One region of the Streptomyces sp. NPDC001513 genome, then DNA from elsewhere that is predicted to be linked to it. Evidence: riboswitches for the same ligand, from Rfam matches in the RefSeq annotation. Region 1 holds a riboswitch; the other holds the start of a gene.

The links. A riboswitch is a leader RNA that binds a small molecule or an ion and turns the genes downstream of it on or off. The one in region 1 is predicted to bind S-adenosylmethionine.
Region 2: linked by a shared signal. The riboswitch ahead of thrC (threonine synthase) and the one ahead of ACFYZ4_RS07290 (aminotransferase class V-fold PLP-dependent enzyme) in region 1 are both predicted to bind S-adenosylmethionine.

The regions. Positions count from the first base shown of each region.
Region 1 is NZ_JBIAVU010000003.1:163,855-171,173, reverse strand. Features, by position in the region: gene ACFYZ4_RS07310 (NYN domain-containing protein) at 1-464, opposite strand, end outside; gene ACFYZ4_RS07305 (hypothetical protein) at 505-744, opposite strand; gene ACFYZ4_RS07300 (rhomboid family intramembrane serine protease) at 879-1,613, shown strand; gene ACFYZ4_RS07295 (Lrp/AsnC family transcriptional regulator) at 1,610-1,891, shown strand; gene ACFYZ4_RS07290 (aminotransferase class V-fold PLP-dependent enzyme) at 2,247-3,641, opposite strand; SAM riboswitch class IV at 3,872-3,988, opposite strand; gene trpD (anthranilate phosphoribosyltransferase) at 4,101-5,165, opposite strand; gene ACFYZ4_RS07280 (ubiquinol-cytochrome c reductase cytochrome b subunit) at 5,338-6,963, opposite strand; gene ACFYZ4_RS07275 (Rieske 2Fe-2S domain-containing protein) at 6,960-7,319, opposite strand, start outside.
Region 2 is NZ_JBIAVU010000005.1:111,141-118,459, forward strand. Features, by position in the region: gene ACFYZ4_RS12475 (trehalose-6-phosphate synthase) at 1-864, opposite strand, end outside; gene ACFYZ4_RS12480 (glucosyl-3-phosphoglycerate synthase) at 914-1,864, opposite strand; SAM riboswitch class I at 2,050-2,208, shown strand; gene thrC (threonine synthase) at 2,202-3,500, shown strand; gene ACFYZ4_RS12490 (MoaD/ThiS family protein) at 3,538-3,816, shown strand; gene ACFYZ4_RS12495 (cold-shock protein) at 4,231-4,437, shown strand; gene groL (chaperonin GroEL) at 4,799-6,421, shown strand; gene ACFYZ4_RS12505 (hypothetical protein) at 6,616-7,212, shown strand; gene ACFYZ4_RS12510 (hypothetical protein) at 7,217-7,319, shown strand, end outside.

The DNA of each region.
Region 1 (7,319 bases):
TCCAGCTCGCGCCGGGTCTCCTCGCCGACCCGCTCGGCGTCGGCGCGCTGCGCCTCCTCGCCCGCGGCGGCCACCAGCTTGACCCAGCCGGCCGGCCGCAGGACGAACGCGGCGGCCGCCACGTCCAGCGGATCCGCGGCGGCGGGCGGCGCACCCGACTCCAGGGCCGCGGCCAGCTCCGCCTGCGCCTCGCGCAGCTTCTCGGCGACCCGGCTGCGGAACACGGCGTCGGTCTCGACGGCCGTCGCCATGGCGTTGCCCGCGAACTTGGCGCGCCGGGTCGGGGTGAAACGGGCGTACTGGCGCAGCTGCGCCGGCAGGTCCGCGACCGTCAGCGCCCCGAAGGCGTCCGAGACGAGCGCGACGACCCGCCGCCGCACGCCTTCCGGCAGCGGGCGGTCGAGTGCCTCGGCGGCGTCGCCGGCCGCGTCGGCCGGCTCAGCGCCGCTTGCTGGCTCCACAATCCGTCACCCCTACCGTGATCTACCTGTGGGCACGCCTCCGTCAGGAGTCCGCGCCCGGCCTGTCCACCAGCTCGATCTGGTCCACCGCGTTGCACCAGCGGCAGCGGACCGACTCGATGGTCTCATTGACCACCTCGCGCTCCTCGACCTTGGGCTCCCCGGCGAGGTCCAGGTGGACGTACTCGACGACCTTCGACGAACGGGTGACGTCGAAGCGCGTGAGGTTGCCGCACAGGGTGCAGCGCCACCGGGTGGTGTCGGTCGGCAGGGGAACCGTCATCAGGCCGCTCTCTCCTTCGTAACTGATTCAATTAAAGCCGTCCGCGCCGCCGTCTGCGCGTGTCTTCACCGGCCGGCGGACCGCAGCTCGTAACCCTACGGCCTGCCACCGCCTCAGGTGGGTCCCCTTGCGTCATGCTCTGTCACATGATCGTAAGGTGGCGGGCCGTACGCGAGGCAGCCCGGGGACCGGTGGTCACCCATGCGCTGATCGCGGGCTGCGGTGTGGTGTTCGTACTCGGCCCCGCCTCGGGGCTCAACCCGGTCTACGGGACGGGCGACGAGCTGCTGGCCGCCGGGACCGCGTACTTCCGGCGCTGGGGCGTGGTCCCGGACGAGCTCTTCACGGGCACCCCGCGCGCCTGGCTCACCCCGCTGACGGCGCTGTTCGTCCACGGCAGCTGGCTGCACCTGCTCGGGAACATGCTCTTCCTCTACGTCTTCGGGGCGATGGCGGAGGAGCGGATGGGCCGCCCGGCGTTCCTCGTCTTCTACATCTGTACGGGGTACGTGGCGCTGGCGGCCTACGCGGCGGCCAACACGGGGTCCGCGCAGACCCTGGTGGGAGCGTCCGGAGCCATCTCGGCGGTGCTGGGCGCCTTCCTCTACCTGCTCCCGCGCGCGAGGGTGACGAGCCTGTTCCCCTTCCTGTTCTTCCTGCCGCTCCGCTTCCCTGCGTGGATCGTGCTGCTGTTCTGGTTCGCCCTCCAATGGGTGGCGGCGCAGCGGGCGGAGAGCGGCCCCGGGGTCGCCTACCTGGCCCACCTGGTGGGCTTCTCGGTCGGCTTCCTCTACGCATGGGTCCGGTATCGGGGTGCGACTAGAGTGAGGCGACCAGCGACGGCCACCGAGGGAGACAGCCAGCCGTGATCACCGCGATCGTGCTCATCAAGACCAGCGTGGACCGGATCCCCGAGATCGCCGAGTCGATCGCCGCGCTGGACAGCGTCAGCGAGGTCTACTCCGTCACGGGGACGTACGACCTGATCGCGCTGGTCCGCGTGGCCCGCCACGAGAACCTGGCGGACATCATCCCGGGCCGCATCAGCAAGATCCCGGGCGTCGAGGCGACGGACACGCACGTGGCGTTCCGCACGTACTCGCAGCACGACCTGGAGGCGGCGTTCGCGATCGGCCTCGACGCGTAACGCCTCCGGCGCGGTCTGCGGCGGGCCCGGGCTTCGCAACGCCTCAAACGCCGGCGGCGCTGGAAGTGTAGGCCCGGGCCGTCCGCGGGGTCCCTCCGGGACGTCTCCTCGTCGTCGCGCCTGCGGGCCTGTCACGGCCGTGAGCGCGTTTGCGCGCTCCTCCTGCGGGGACGCCCCTGCGCGCCCCCGCGCCGGCCGTGGGGTGGGGACACGGTGGAGTGTCCCCGCGGGAGGAGCGCGCAACCACCCTCGCCCTGTCGCAGCGATGGGGCACCGCCCCACACCCCCGGGCACGGGTCCGGCCGCGCCGCACGCCGCTGAGCCCCCGCAAGGACACCGCCGAGCCGACCGCAGGTCACACGGCCGGGACGCAGCGGCCTTCCTCCGTGCGGTACTGCCACTTCGCGCCGTCCGCGACGAGCTCCTTCACCGCGCGGACGAAGCGCTCGACGTGCTCGTCCGGGGTGCCCGCGCCGAAGCTGACGCGGATCGCGTTCAGGGAGCGCTCCCCCGGGGCCGCCTCCGGGGCTCCGCATTCGCCCTGGGCCTGCGGCTCGCTGCCGAGCAGGGTGCGCACCAGCGGGTGGGCGCAGAACAGGCCGTCGCGGACGCCGATCCCGTACTCCGCGGACAGCGCGGCGGCGAAGTGGGAGCTGTTCCAGCCGTCCACCACGAAGGAGATGACGCCGACCCGCGGGGCGTCGTCGCCGAAGAGGGAGAGGATCCGGACCGCCGGAACCTCCGCCAGGCCGCCCCGGACCTTCGCGATGAGGTGGCGTTCGCGGGCGACGAGGCTGTCGAAGCCGGCCTCGGTCAGGGCCTTGCAGGCGGAGGCGATGGAGTAGACGCCGATGACGTTCGGAGAGCCGGCCTCGTGGCGGGCGGCCGTGGTGTGCCACTCGACGTCCACGCCGCCGTCCTCGCGCCGGGCCACCTTGCGGGAGGCGCCGCCGCCGGCGAGGTACGGCTCGGCCTGCTGGAGCCAGTCCGCGCGGCCGGCGAGCACGCCCGAGCCGAAGGGCGCGTAGAGCTTGTGCCCGGAGAAGGCGACCCAGTCCACGTCCAGATCCTGGACCGAGACGGGGTGGTGCGGGGCCAGCTGGGCGGCGTCCAGGACGATCCGCGCGCCGTGGGCGTGCGCGGCGGCGGCGAGTTCCTTGACCGGCCACAGTTCACCGGTGACGTTGGACGCGCCGGTCACGCACACCAGGGCCGGACCGTAGGGGGCACGGTCGGCGAGGGCCCGCTCCAGGGTGGCGACGGCCTCGCCCGGGGTGCGGGGCGCGTTGAGGTAGGTGACCTGCGCGTTCGTCCAGGGCAGCAGCGAGGCGTGGTGCTCGGTCTCGAAGACGAAGACCTGGCAGTCGGCGGGGAGCACGGCGGCGAGCAGGTTCAGCGAGTCGGTGGTGGACCGGGTGAAGATCACCTGGTCGGAGGGGCGGCAGTCGAGGAACTCGGCGACCGTGACCCGGCTCTGCTCGAAGAGGTCCGTGGAGAGCTGTGAGAGGTACCCGGCGCCGCGGTGCACGCTGCCGTAGTACGGGGCGTAGGCGGCGACGTCGTCCCAGACCCGCTGGAGCGCCGGGGCGCTGGCGGCGTAGTCCAGGGCGGCGTAGGTGACCTCGCCGCCGGTGACGAGCGGGACGGTGACGTCCCGGCCGAGCACCGGCAGCGGCTCGGCACAGGCGGGGCCCTCGGCGGTGTCGGCGGTGGCGACGGAGGTGGCGGCGGCGTTCAGGAATGCGGACATGGCGGTATCTCCCGGCAGGCAGGGCTGAATGGCTTCGGAGTGCCCGTACGCGGATACGACCGTGCGGCCGTGCGGGGTACGGGAGAGCCCTCGGGCCGGACCGAACGGTCGGCGGGGGTACACGGAAGTGACCCTGATCCGAGGGGTGAAGTAGGGGCGGAGTCGCCCTATCGCATTCGCTTGCTCACGGAAAACGCTCCTCGAGAAGACCAGGACCCCTGGTGTCGAGGGATCCGCGCTTGCCGTAGGCCTTGCTGCCTACGACCTGGTCATCACCCGGGGCACCCCGCCACGGAAGGAGGGTTGCCGGACAGCAAGCCGGGGCCTAAACGCTGTCACTCGTGACCTGTTCAGCATCCTGCCACAAGATCCCCCGCGCGCAAGACCCCGGTCCGCATGGTGGACCGGGGCCTTGGCTCGTTTCGGCCGTCTCCTCGACGCCGGGCCTTTGGGCAGGGCCTAGGAGTTGCTCGCCGTCACCCAGCGCTCCAGCGCCGCGCGGGCCGCGCCCGAGTCGATGGACTCCGCCGCGCGCACGAGACCGGCGGCGAGCTGCTCCTCCAGCGTGCCCGTGCCGGGGTCCAGGGCGACCAGGGCCGCCGCCGAGTTCAGCAGGACGGCCTCGCGGACCGGGCCGGTCTCGCCGGCCAGCAGGCGGCGGGCCACGTCCGCGTTGTACGCGGGGTCGCCGCCGGCCAGCGCCGAGACCTCGACCAGGTCGATGCCGATGTCGCGCGGGTCGAAGGACTGCTCGGAGACCTTGCCGTCGCGGACCCACCAGATGCGCGAGGTGGCCGTCGTGGTCAGTTCGTCCAGGCCGTCGTCGCCGCGGAAGACCAGCGCGGACGAGCCCCGCTCGGCGAGCACGCCCGCGATGATCGGGGCCATCCGGGGGTCCGCCACGCCTGTCGCCTGGGCGCGTACCCGGGCCGGGTTGGTCAGCGGGCCCAGCGCGTTGAAGAAGGTCCGGATGCCCAGTTCCTTGCGGGCCGCCGCCACGTGCCGCAGGGCCGGGTGGAACTTGACCGCGAAGCAGAAGGTGATGCCGGCCTCCTCGGCGACCTCCACGACCCGCTCCCGGCTCAGGTTGAGGTTCACCCCGAGCTTCTCCAGGACGTCCGAGGAGCCGCTCGCGGACGAGGCGGCCCGGTTCCCGTGCTTGACGACCTTGGCACCCGTTCCGGCCACCACGACCGCCGACATCGTCGAGATGTTCACCGTCTTGGCCCCGTCGCCGCCCGTGCCGACGATGTCCACCGTCCGGCCCGGCACCTCGATCAGGTTGGCGTGCTCGTACATCGCCCGTACGAGGCCGTTGATCTCCGCGACCGTCTCCCCCTTCGCCCGCAGCGCGACGGTGAAGCCGGCGATCTGGGCGTCGGTGGCCTCCCCGCGCATGATCCGGTCCATGGCCCAGGCGGTGTCGTCGGCACACAGGTCCTGGCCGGTCAGCAGAGCGTCGAGGACGCCCGGCCAGCCACGGGCCGCCACGCTGTCGCCGCCTGCCGGGGTCACAACGTTCATGGTCCGCTCCTGCTGCTTGTCAAGGTTTCCACGTCGAATGGGAAGGGCTCCAGCCTATCCAGCCCGGAACACGGCAAAGAGCCCCGTCCGGACACTGGACGGGGCTCTTGCCGTGGCGACACCAGAACTGACCGAAATCAGTCCCTCATACGGTCATACGTCGTGCAGGGGATCAGTGGTGGCCGTGGCCGGCCTGGATCTCCTTGTACTCCTCCACCGTGGGCTTCGGAATCTGGTTGTTCTCGGCGTAGAAGCCCTTGCTGAGCTTCGCGCGGAGCTTCTCCGTGGCCTTCACCTTGCGCTCGACACCGTTCTCGTCGACCGTCGGGCCGATCTCGATCGGCTTGTACTGCTCGTGCGCGGTGAGCTTGTGCAGCTGACCCGCCGGGAGCGGCTCGTGGACCTCGACGAACTCACCGTGCGGCAGACGCTTGATGATGCCGGTCTCGCGACCGTGCAGCACCTTGTCGTGGTCCCGGCGCTGGAGGCCGAGGCAGATCCGCTTGGTGACGATGAAGGCGACGACCGGGACGACGAAGAAGCCGATCCGGACGAACCAGGTGATCGAGTTGATCGACAGGTGGAAGTACTGGGCGAACATGTCGTTGCCACCGCCGATGAGGAGCACGATGTACTCCGCGATCCAGGCGACACCGAAGGCCGTACGGGTCGGGACGTTGCGCGGGCGGTCCAGGATGTGGTGCTCGCGCTTGTCCCCGGTGACCCAGGACTCGATGAACGGCCAGACGGCGATCGCACCCAGCACCAGCGGGAAGAGCAGCAGCGGGATGAACACGCCCAGGACGAGCGTGTGGCCCCACAGGTTGATCTCCCAGCCGGGCATGGCACGGATCAGGCCTTCCGGCATACCCATGTACCAGTCGGGCTGCGCACCGGTGGACACGTGGTCCGGGCGGTACGGGCCGAGCGCCCAGATCGGGTTGATCGAGGCGACGGCCGCGACGGCCGCGATGACACCGAAGACCAGGAAGAAGAAGCCTCCGGCCTTGGCCATGTAGACCGGCAGCAGCGGCATGCCGACGACGTTGTTGTTCGTCTTGCCGGGACCCGCGAACTGGGTGTGCTTGTGGTAGAAGACCAGGATCAGGTGGGCCACGAGCAGGCCCATCATGATGCCGGGCAGCAGCAGGATGTGCACCGAGTAGAACCGCGCGACGAAGTCGCCGCCCGGGAACTCCCCGCCGAACAGGAACATCGACAGGTACGTGCCGACGACCGGGACGGACAGGATGGCGCCCTGCATGAAGCGGACACCGGTACCCGAGAGCAGGTCGTCCGGCAGCGAGTAACCGGTGAAGCCGGTGAACATGCCGAGGACCAGCAGCAGGAAGCCGAAGATCCAGTTGACCTCACGCGGCTTGCGGAACGCGCCCGTGAAGAAGACGCGCATCATGTGCACGACCATGGCCGCGACGAAGATCAGCGCCGCCCAGTGGTGGATCTGACGGATCAGCAGACCACCGCGGACGTCGAAGCTGATGTCGAGCGTCGAGGCGAAGGCCTCGGACATCATGACGCCCTGCATCGGCACGTACGAGCCGTGGTACACGACCTCGTTCATGCTCGGGTGGAAGAACAGCGTCAGGTACACACCCGTGAGGATGATGATGATGAAGCTGTAAAGGCAGATCTCACCCAGCATGAAGGACCAGTGGTCCGGGAAGATCTTGCGCATGTTGGCCTTGGCCAGGCCGTAGATGCCCAGGCGGCCGTCCGCCCAGTCGGCTACGCGCTCGCCGGCCGGCGCTTTGCGCTCGTTGTTGTCGCTGGTGCTCATCCGCGCTCCCAGAATGCAGGACCGACGGGCTCTTCGAAGTCGCCGAGCGCTTCGAGGAAGCCTTGGTCATTCACGCCGATCCGCAGCTGCGGAAGCGCGTGACCGGCCGGGCCGAAGATGACACGGGCGCCGTCGGAGAGGTCGAAAGTGGACTGGTGGCACGGGCAGAGCACGTGGTGCGTCTGCTGCTCGTACAGGCTGATCGGGCAACCGACGTGGGTGCAGATCTTGGAGTAGGCGACGATCCCGTCGTGGGACCACTCCAGCTCCTGCTTGTCCTTGATGTCATCCGGCTGGATACGGACGATCATCAGGGCGGCCTTGGCGATCTGGACCTGGAAGTCGTGCTGCTCCTC
Region 2 (7,319 bases), on a different contig from region 1:
GACCTCCGCCCGCAGCCCCGCCAGCTTCTCGTCCACCTCCGGCCGGTGCGCCAGCGCCCGCAGTTCGTCCGCGTCCACCCCGAGCGGGTAGCTGGTCACCTCGGTGAACTGCCGCTTCCCGTAGCCGCGCCCGTCCGGGGCCGTCCGGCGGTGCCACACCCCGCGCTCCGGGGTCCCGGCCGGGAAGGACCCGGCCGCGATGCCGCGCGCGTCCTCGATGGTCCCGCCGCTGATGAAGTTGGCCGCCCACGCCCACGTGTGGAAGCCCAGCCGGTCCGCGCCGAGCATGCCCCACACCAGCTGGCTCCGGATGTCGTCCGGGAGCATGCCCATGAACTCCGGCGAGGCCCACGGCGTGTGCGTGAAGTGCCCGATCCGCAGGTCCGGCCGCAGCTCCCGCAACTGCCCCGGCACCAGCGCCAGGTGGTAGTCCTGCACCAGGACGCGGGCCCCTTCCGCAGCCTCCTGGGCGAGGGCGCGCGCGAAGGACTCGTTGTACGCGACGTACGCCTCCCACCGCCGCCGGAACTCCGCGTCGAAGACCGGCTCCCGCGGGACGTCGTACAGGTGGTGGTGCGTGAACCACAGCACGGAGTTGGCGATGCCGTTGTAGGCCGCGTCGTACACCGTGGGATCGATGTCCAGCATCCGGACGCCCGGCTCGGCCACCCCCCGGCGGACCGCCTCCCGGTCCGCCTCCGACAGGGCCGCGCAGATCCACAGCGCCCCCGGCTGCTCCGCGAGGGCCGCGGAGAGCCCGGAGACGAGTCCGCCCCCGCCACGCCGGGCGCTGAGGTCGCCTTCGGCATCGATCGTGTAGGAGAGGGGGCCGCGGTTGGCGGCTACGAGTACCTGAGAAGCCATGCGGCGAACCTAGCCCGGCCCGCACTCGCTCAAACTTTCCAGGCGGACGTCACGCCACGCGGCGCAGCGCGTACTCCTTGATGCCGAGCATCGGCGGCCGCTCCTCGGTGTCCACCGGGTACGTCCGCGGTACGAAGCCCTCCGGCCCCCGCTCGAACTGTGTGAGCTCCGGCCGTACGAGATGCCCGCGCGAGAGCCGCAGCAGGGCGGTGCGGTAGATCGCGGCGGCCATCCGGCCCAGCGCCTGCCCGTCCTGGTGGCGGTGGACGCGTACGCCCACGTCCACCTGGGCGAGCGCGTCCAGCCCGACCGTGTGCAGCGCGTCGACCAGCAGGCCCAGCTCCACGCCGTACCCGACGGGGAACGGCAGCCGTTCCAGCAGGGAGCGGCGTACGGCGTACTCGCCGCCCAGCGGCTGGACGAAGCCGGCCAGCTGGGGCCAGTGCAGGTTGAGGAGGGGGCGGGCCACCAGTTCCGTGACCCGGCCGCCCTGGCCGGGGGTGTCGCCGAGCGGGCGGTCGTACATGGCCTTGACGAACTGCACGTCCGGTTCGGTCAGCAGCGGTCCCACGATCCCCGAGACGAAGGCGGCGGAGAAGTCGCGGAGGTCGGCGTCGACGAAGCAGACGATGTCCCCGCTGGTGGCCAGCAGCGAGCGCCACAGCACCTCGCCCTTGCCGGGCAGCGCCGGGAGCCTCGGCAGGATCTCGTCGCGGTGCACCACCCGGGCGCCGGCCTTCGCCGCGACCTCCGCCGTACGATCGCTCGAGCCCGAGTCGATGACGATCAGCTCGTCCACCAGGGGGAACGGCAGTCCCTCGATCAGTTCACGCCGGATGACCTCGACGATCGCGCCGACCGTCGCCTCCTCGTCCAGTGCGGGCAGCACCACGCTGACCGTGGTCCCGGCCGCCCGTTTCCGGTCGAGCAGCTGGTCGAGCGGTCGGTCGGCGGCTGACCAGGAGCGGTCTGCCAGCCAGCGCTCCACCTCTTCCAGCACCCTCAGCACTCCCTGCGTGTCGGCGTTATCGGCCGTTATGTGATCCATCTCGCGGTTCGGACGGCTGTCTCAACCGCCCGGCCCTTCGGTTACAGTCTTGAACAACGCGAAGGACCACCGCATGCCGGGGGTCCCCGCGTACAAACGCACCGGCGCGCCACAGAGCGCGTGTGCCGGTGCCATACCGCTCATCCAGAGGGGCAGAGGGACACGGCCCGTTGAAGCCCCGGCAACCCTCCAGTCGGTTCTCGCGATCGCGCACATCAGCGACGTCAGCGAGGTCCCCGGCTAGGGAAGGTGCCAATTCCGTCTCATGGCGAAGTGCGCCATGGGGAAGATGAGGAGAAAGGGCCTCGCCATCATGGCTGCACAGACTGTCGCCACCTCTGTCGATCTCGGACCTGCCAACGGTCTTTCCTGTCGCGAGTGCGGTACCCGCTTCGAGCTCGGCCCCATCTTCGCGTGCGCCGAGTGCTTCGGACCTCTGGAAGTCGCCTACGACCTCCCGACCGGCGACCCCGAAGCCCTGCGCGCCGCGATCGAGGCCGGCCCCAACAACATCTGGCGTTACGCGCCGCTGCTGCCCGTCCCCGCGGACGTGGCTTCCAAGCCGAGCCTGAACCCGGGCTTCACCAAGCTCGTGGACGCCGCGAACCTGGCCAAGGAGCTCGGCGTCACCGGCAAGCTCTACGTCAAGGACGACTCCGGCAACCCGACGCACTCCTTCAAGGACCGCGTCGTGGCCATCGCCGTCGAGGCCGCCCGCGCCTTCGGCTTCACCACCCTCTCCTGCTCCTCCACCGGCAACCTGGCCGGCGCCGTCGGCGCCGCGGCCGCCCGCGCCGGCTTCCGGTCCTGCGTGTTCATCCCGCACGACCTGGAGCAGGGCAAGGTCGTCATGGCCGGTGTCTACGGTGGCGACCTGGTCGGCATCGAGGGCAACTACGACGACGTCAACCGCTTCTGCTCCGAGCTCATCGGCGACCCGCTGGGCGAGGGCTGGGGCTTCGTCAACGTCAACCTGCGCCCGTACTACGGAGAGGGCTCCAAGACCCTCGCCTACGAGATCTGCGAGCAGCTCGGCTGGCGGCTGCCCGACCAGCTCGTGATCCCGATCGCCTCCGGCTCGCAGCTGACGAAGATCGACAAGGGTCTGCAGGAGCTGATCAAGCTCGGCCTCGTCGAGGACAAGCCGTACAAGATCTTCGGCGCCCAGGCCGAGGGCTGCTCCCCGGTGTCGACCGCCTTCAAGGCCGGTCACGAGGTGGTCCGCCCGCAGAAGCCGAACACCATCGCCAAGTCCCTCGCGATCGGCAACCCGGCGGACGGCCCGTACGTCCTGGACATCGCGCGGCGCACCGGCGGTTACGTCGAGGACGTGAACGACGAGCAGGTCGTCGAGGCCATCAAGATCCTCGCGCAGACCGAGGGCATCTTCGCCGAGACCGCGGGCGGCGTGACCGTCGGCGTGACGAAGAAGCTCATCGAGAACGGGCAGCTCGACCCGACGCTGACCACCGTCGTCCTCAACACCGGCGACGGCCTGAAGACCCTGGAGGCGGTGGCCGCGGAGAGCGGGCAGACCGCCACCATCCGCCCGAGCCTGGACGCGTTCCGCGCCGCCGGCCTGGTCTGACCATCTCCCCCTGCTCTACCGGAAAGGCAGCAGCGCCATGAGCGTCAACGTCCGCATCCCCACCATCCTGCGCACCTACACCGGCGGTCAGGCCGAGGTGCCCGCCGAGGGCGCGACCCTCTCCGAGGTCATCCAGTCCCTGGAGGCGAGCCACCCGGGCATCGCCGCGCGCGTCCTGGACGACCAGGGCAAGCTGCGCCGTTTCGTGAACGTCTACGTCAATGACGACGACGTGCGTTTCGAGGGCGGGCTGGAGGCGAAGACGCCGGACGGCGCCGGCGTCTCGATCATTCCGGCCGTCGCGGGCGGTTGCTGATCCTCTCGGCCCCTTTGTCGCCCGACAGGTGACACGCGCCAACCGAAATTGCCCCCTCCGCTAAAAGCGGAGGGGGCAATTCTGCTTGATTGGGCGCGGTAGAGTTGGGGAAGTCCCCTCCGCCGGACTTGCCCGCTGCATATGAACGGGTCGCGTGAGGGTCGACATCGGGTCAACATGCAAGCGCGGTATGGGGCTTTGGCGAGATATGTCAGGCCCGAGTTGCCCTGGAGTATGGCAAATTTTCACTCTATTTCAATGTTTCCCGGTGTCCAGAATTCTCGTCGGATTGACCTGTTGCAGACAGCACTCGCGCAGATACATTCAGCCTCGGTCGACGCGTTCCGACGCAAGTTCTGACCCGGGAACGCGAAGTGCGTTCCCGCGCAAGGGCCAGTAATAGGGGAGTTAGGCATGGCTCAGGGCACCGTCAAGTGGTTCAACGCGGAGAAGGGCTACGGCTTCATCGCGGTCGACGGTGGTGCGGATGTGTTCGTCCACTACAGCGCCATCCAGATGGACGGGTACCGCACCCTTGAAGAGGGTCAGCGGGTCGAGTTCGAGATCTCGCAGGGCCAGAAGGGTCCGCAGGCGGACATGGTCAAGCTCGCGCTCGGCTGAGTCCTGGAGCGATCGACCACCGACGCACAGTGTTCAACGAAGACCTGCAAGACCATACGAGGGGCCCACATCCCGGACACGGGATGCGGGCCCCTCGTACGTGCGCCCGCGCCGCGCCCGCCCCGTACCCGCCCCGTGCCCGGAAGCGGCGGGGCGTTGGCCCAAGCCGCTTGCACTCGGGGGTGCCGAGTGCTAATCATTGGCATTAGCACTCTCCGGGTGAGAGTGCTACCAAACGAGGACCGGGTCGGTGAGGCCCGCAGGGTCCGGCGGGAAGGAACCGCCGGGCACTCAGGCCGTCCGTCGCGGGCGCGGGCGCGGTCCGGGAGCAATCCACCGCTGTCCGGGAGGACCACTTCAGATGGCCAAGATCATTGCGTTCAACGAGGAGGCCCGGCGCGGTCTCGAGCGAGGCATGAACCAGCTCGCCGACGCCGTCAAGGTCACCCTTGGCCCCAAGGGTCGCAACGTCGTCCTTGAGAAGAAGTGGGGCGCCCCCACGATCACCAACGATGGTGTCTCCATCGCCAAGGAGATCGAGCTCGAGGACCCGTACGAGAAGATCGGCGCCGAGCTGGTCAAGGAAGTCGCCAAGAAGACGGACGACGTCGCGGGCGACGGTACGACCACCGCCACCGTGCTGGCCCAGGCGCTCGTCCGCGAGGGCCTGCGCAACGTTGCCGCCGGCGCCAACCCGATGGCCCTCAAGCGTGGTATCGAGAAGGCCGTCGAGGCCGTCTCCGCCGCCCTGCTCGCCCAGGCGAAGGATGTCGAGACCAAGGAGCAGATCGCTTCTACGGCCTCCATCTCCGCCGCCGACACCCAGATCGGCGAGCTCATCGCCGAGGCCATGGACAAGGTCGGCAAGGAAGGCGTCATCACCGTCGAGGAGTCGCAGACCTTCGGTCTGGAGCTCGAGCTCACCGAGGGCATGCGCTTCGACAAGGGCTACATCTCGGCGTACTTCGCCACCGACATGGAGCGCATGGAGTCGTCCCTCGACGACCCGTACATCCTGATCGTCAACTCCAAGATCGGCTCGGTCAAGGACCTGCTGCCGCTCCTGGAGAAGGTCATGCAGTCCGGCAAGCCGCTGCTGATCATCGCCGAGGACGTCGAGGGCGAGGCGCTCTCCACCCTCGTCGTCAACAAGATCCGCGGCACCTTCAAGTCCGTCGCCGTCAAGGCCCCGGGCTTCGGCGACCGCCGCAAGGCCATGCTCGGTGACATCGCCATCCTCACGGGCGGCACGGTCATCTCCGAGGAGGTCGGCCTCAAGCTGGAGAACGCCGGTCTCGACCTGCTCGGCCGCGCCCGCAAGGTCGTCATCACCAAGGACGAGACCACCATCGTCGACGGTTCCGGTGACAGCGACCAGGTCGCCGGTCGCGTGAACCAGATCCGCGCCGAGATCGAGAACTCCGACTCGGACTACGACCGCGAGAAGCTCCAGGAGCGCCTCGCGAAGCTGGCCGGCGGCGTGGCCGTCATCAAGGCCGGTGCCGCGACCGAGGTCGAGCTCAAGGAGCGCAAGCACCGCATCGAGGACGCCGTTCGCAACGCGAAGGCGGCCGTCGAGGAGGGCATCGTCGCCGGTGGTGGCGTGGCCCTGCTGCAGGCCTCCGCGGTCTTCGAGAAGCTGGAGCTCGAGGGTGACGAGGCGACCGGCGCCAACGCCGTGAAGCTCGCCCTGGAGGCCCCGCTGAAGCAGATCGCCGTCAACGGTGGTCTCGAGGGTGGCGTCGTCGTCGAGAAGGTGCGCAACCTTCCGATCGGTCACGGCCTGAACGCCGCGACCGGCGAGTACGTCGACATGATCGCCGAGGGCATCATCGACCCGGCGAAGGTCACGCGCTCTGCCCTGCAGAACGCCGCGTCCATCGCCGCGCTGTTCCTGACCACCGAGGCCGTCATCGCCGACAAGCCCGAGAAGGCCGGCGCCGGCGCTCCGGGCGGCATGCCGGGCGGTGACATGGACTTCTGATCGACCCCTGGCTCCGGCCCGAAGGTTGATCGGCTGTTCTCGAACGAGGGCGGCACCCCCCACGGGGGGTGCCGCCCTCGGGCGTTCCCGGCCGGCCGGCGCCGGTCCGGGGGAGGCGGTCGGGGGGCGCCGGTCGGGGGAGGCGGGGGTAAAACCGCTGGCCGGGGTGGGTGGGGGCGTGTGACCGTACGGCCATGGGGAATTCCGTCGCGTATCCGGTCCACCGATCCACCGATCCAGCCGAGGCGTACGCCAAGGCGCGCCGGCTGTGCGGGCTGCTGGTCCGCCGGTACGAGGAGGTGCGGGTGGGGGCCGAGCTGGGCACGGTCGCGGACGTGCGGCGGATGGTGGCCCTGCTGCCGCACGTGAGGTACGACCACACGGACATGCGCACGCACCCGGAGACGGACGAGCCCCTCTTCTTCGAGTTGGACGTGCGGACGGCCACCGATGCGGAGCTGGCCGTGGAGGTCCCGCTCGACTTCTCCTACACGGAACTGCCGGCCGCGGTGGCCGAGGAGGAGTTCGTCCGCGCGGTGGGGACGGGCCCCGCGTCCCTCAGCTGGGAGGGCAGCTGGCCCGACGAGCCCGAGCTGGGCTCGTACGCCTCGCCGAAGTACGACGGCGTGCAGCTGGTCCTCAACAGCGACGAGTGTGAATGGTCCCGGCAGGTCAGCGGGGTCCACACCGTCTACGTCCACGTCACCAAGTTCGGCGACCCGGGCCGCGCCGAGCGGCTCGCCGCCGCGATCGGCGGCAGCGTGCTGGGCGAGCCGGAGCGGGGCTTCTGAACCGATGGGAAGTTCTCGGGCCTACCCCGTGTTCCGGACCGACGACCTCGCCGAGGCCTACCGGCGGGCCCGGCTGCTGTGCGCGCGGATGAAGCCGCTCGACCCGG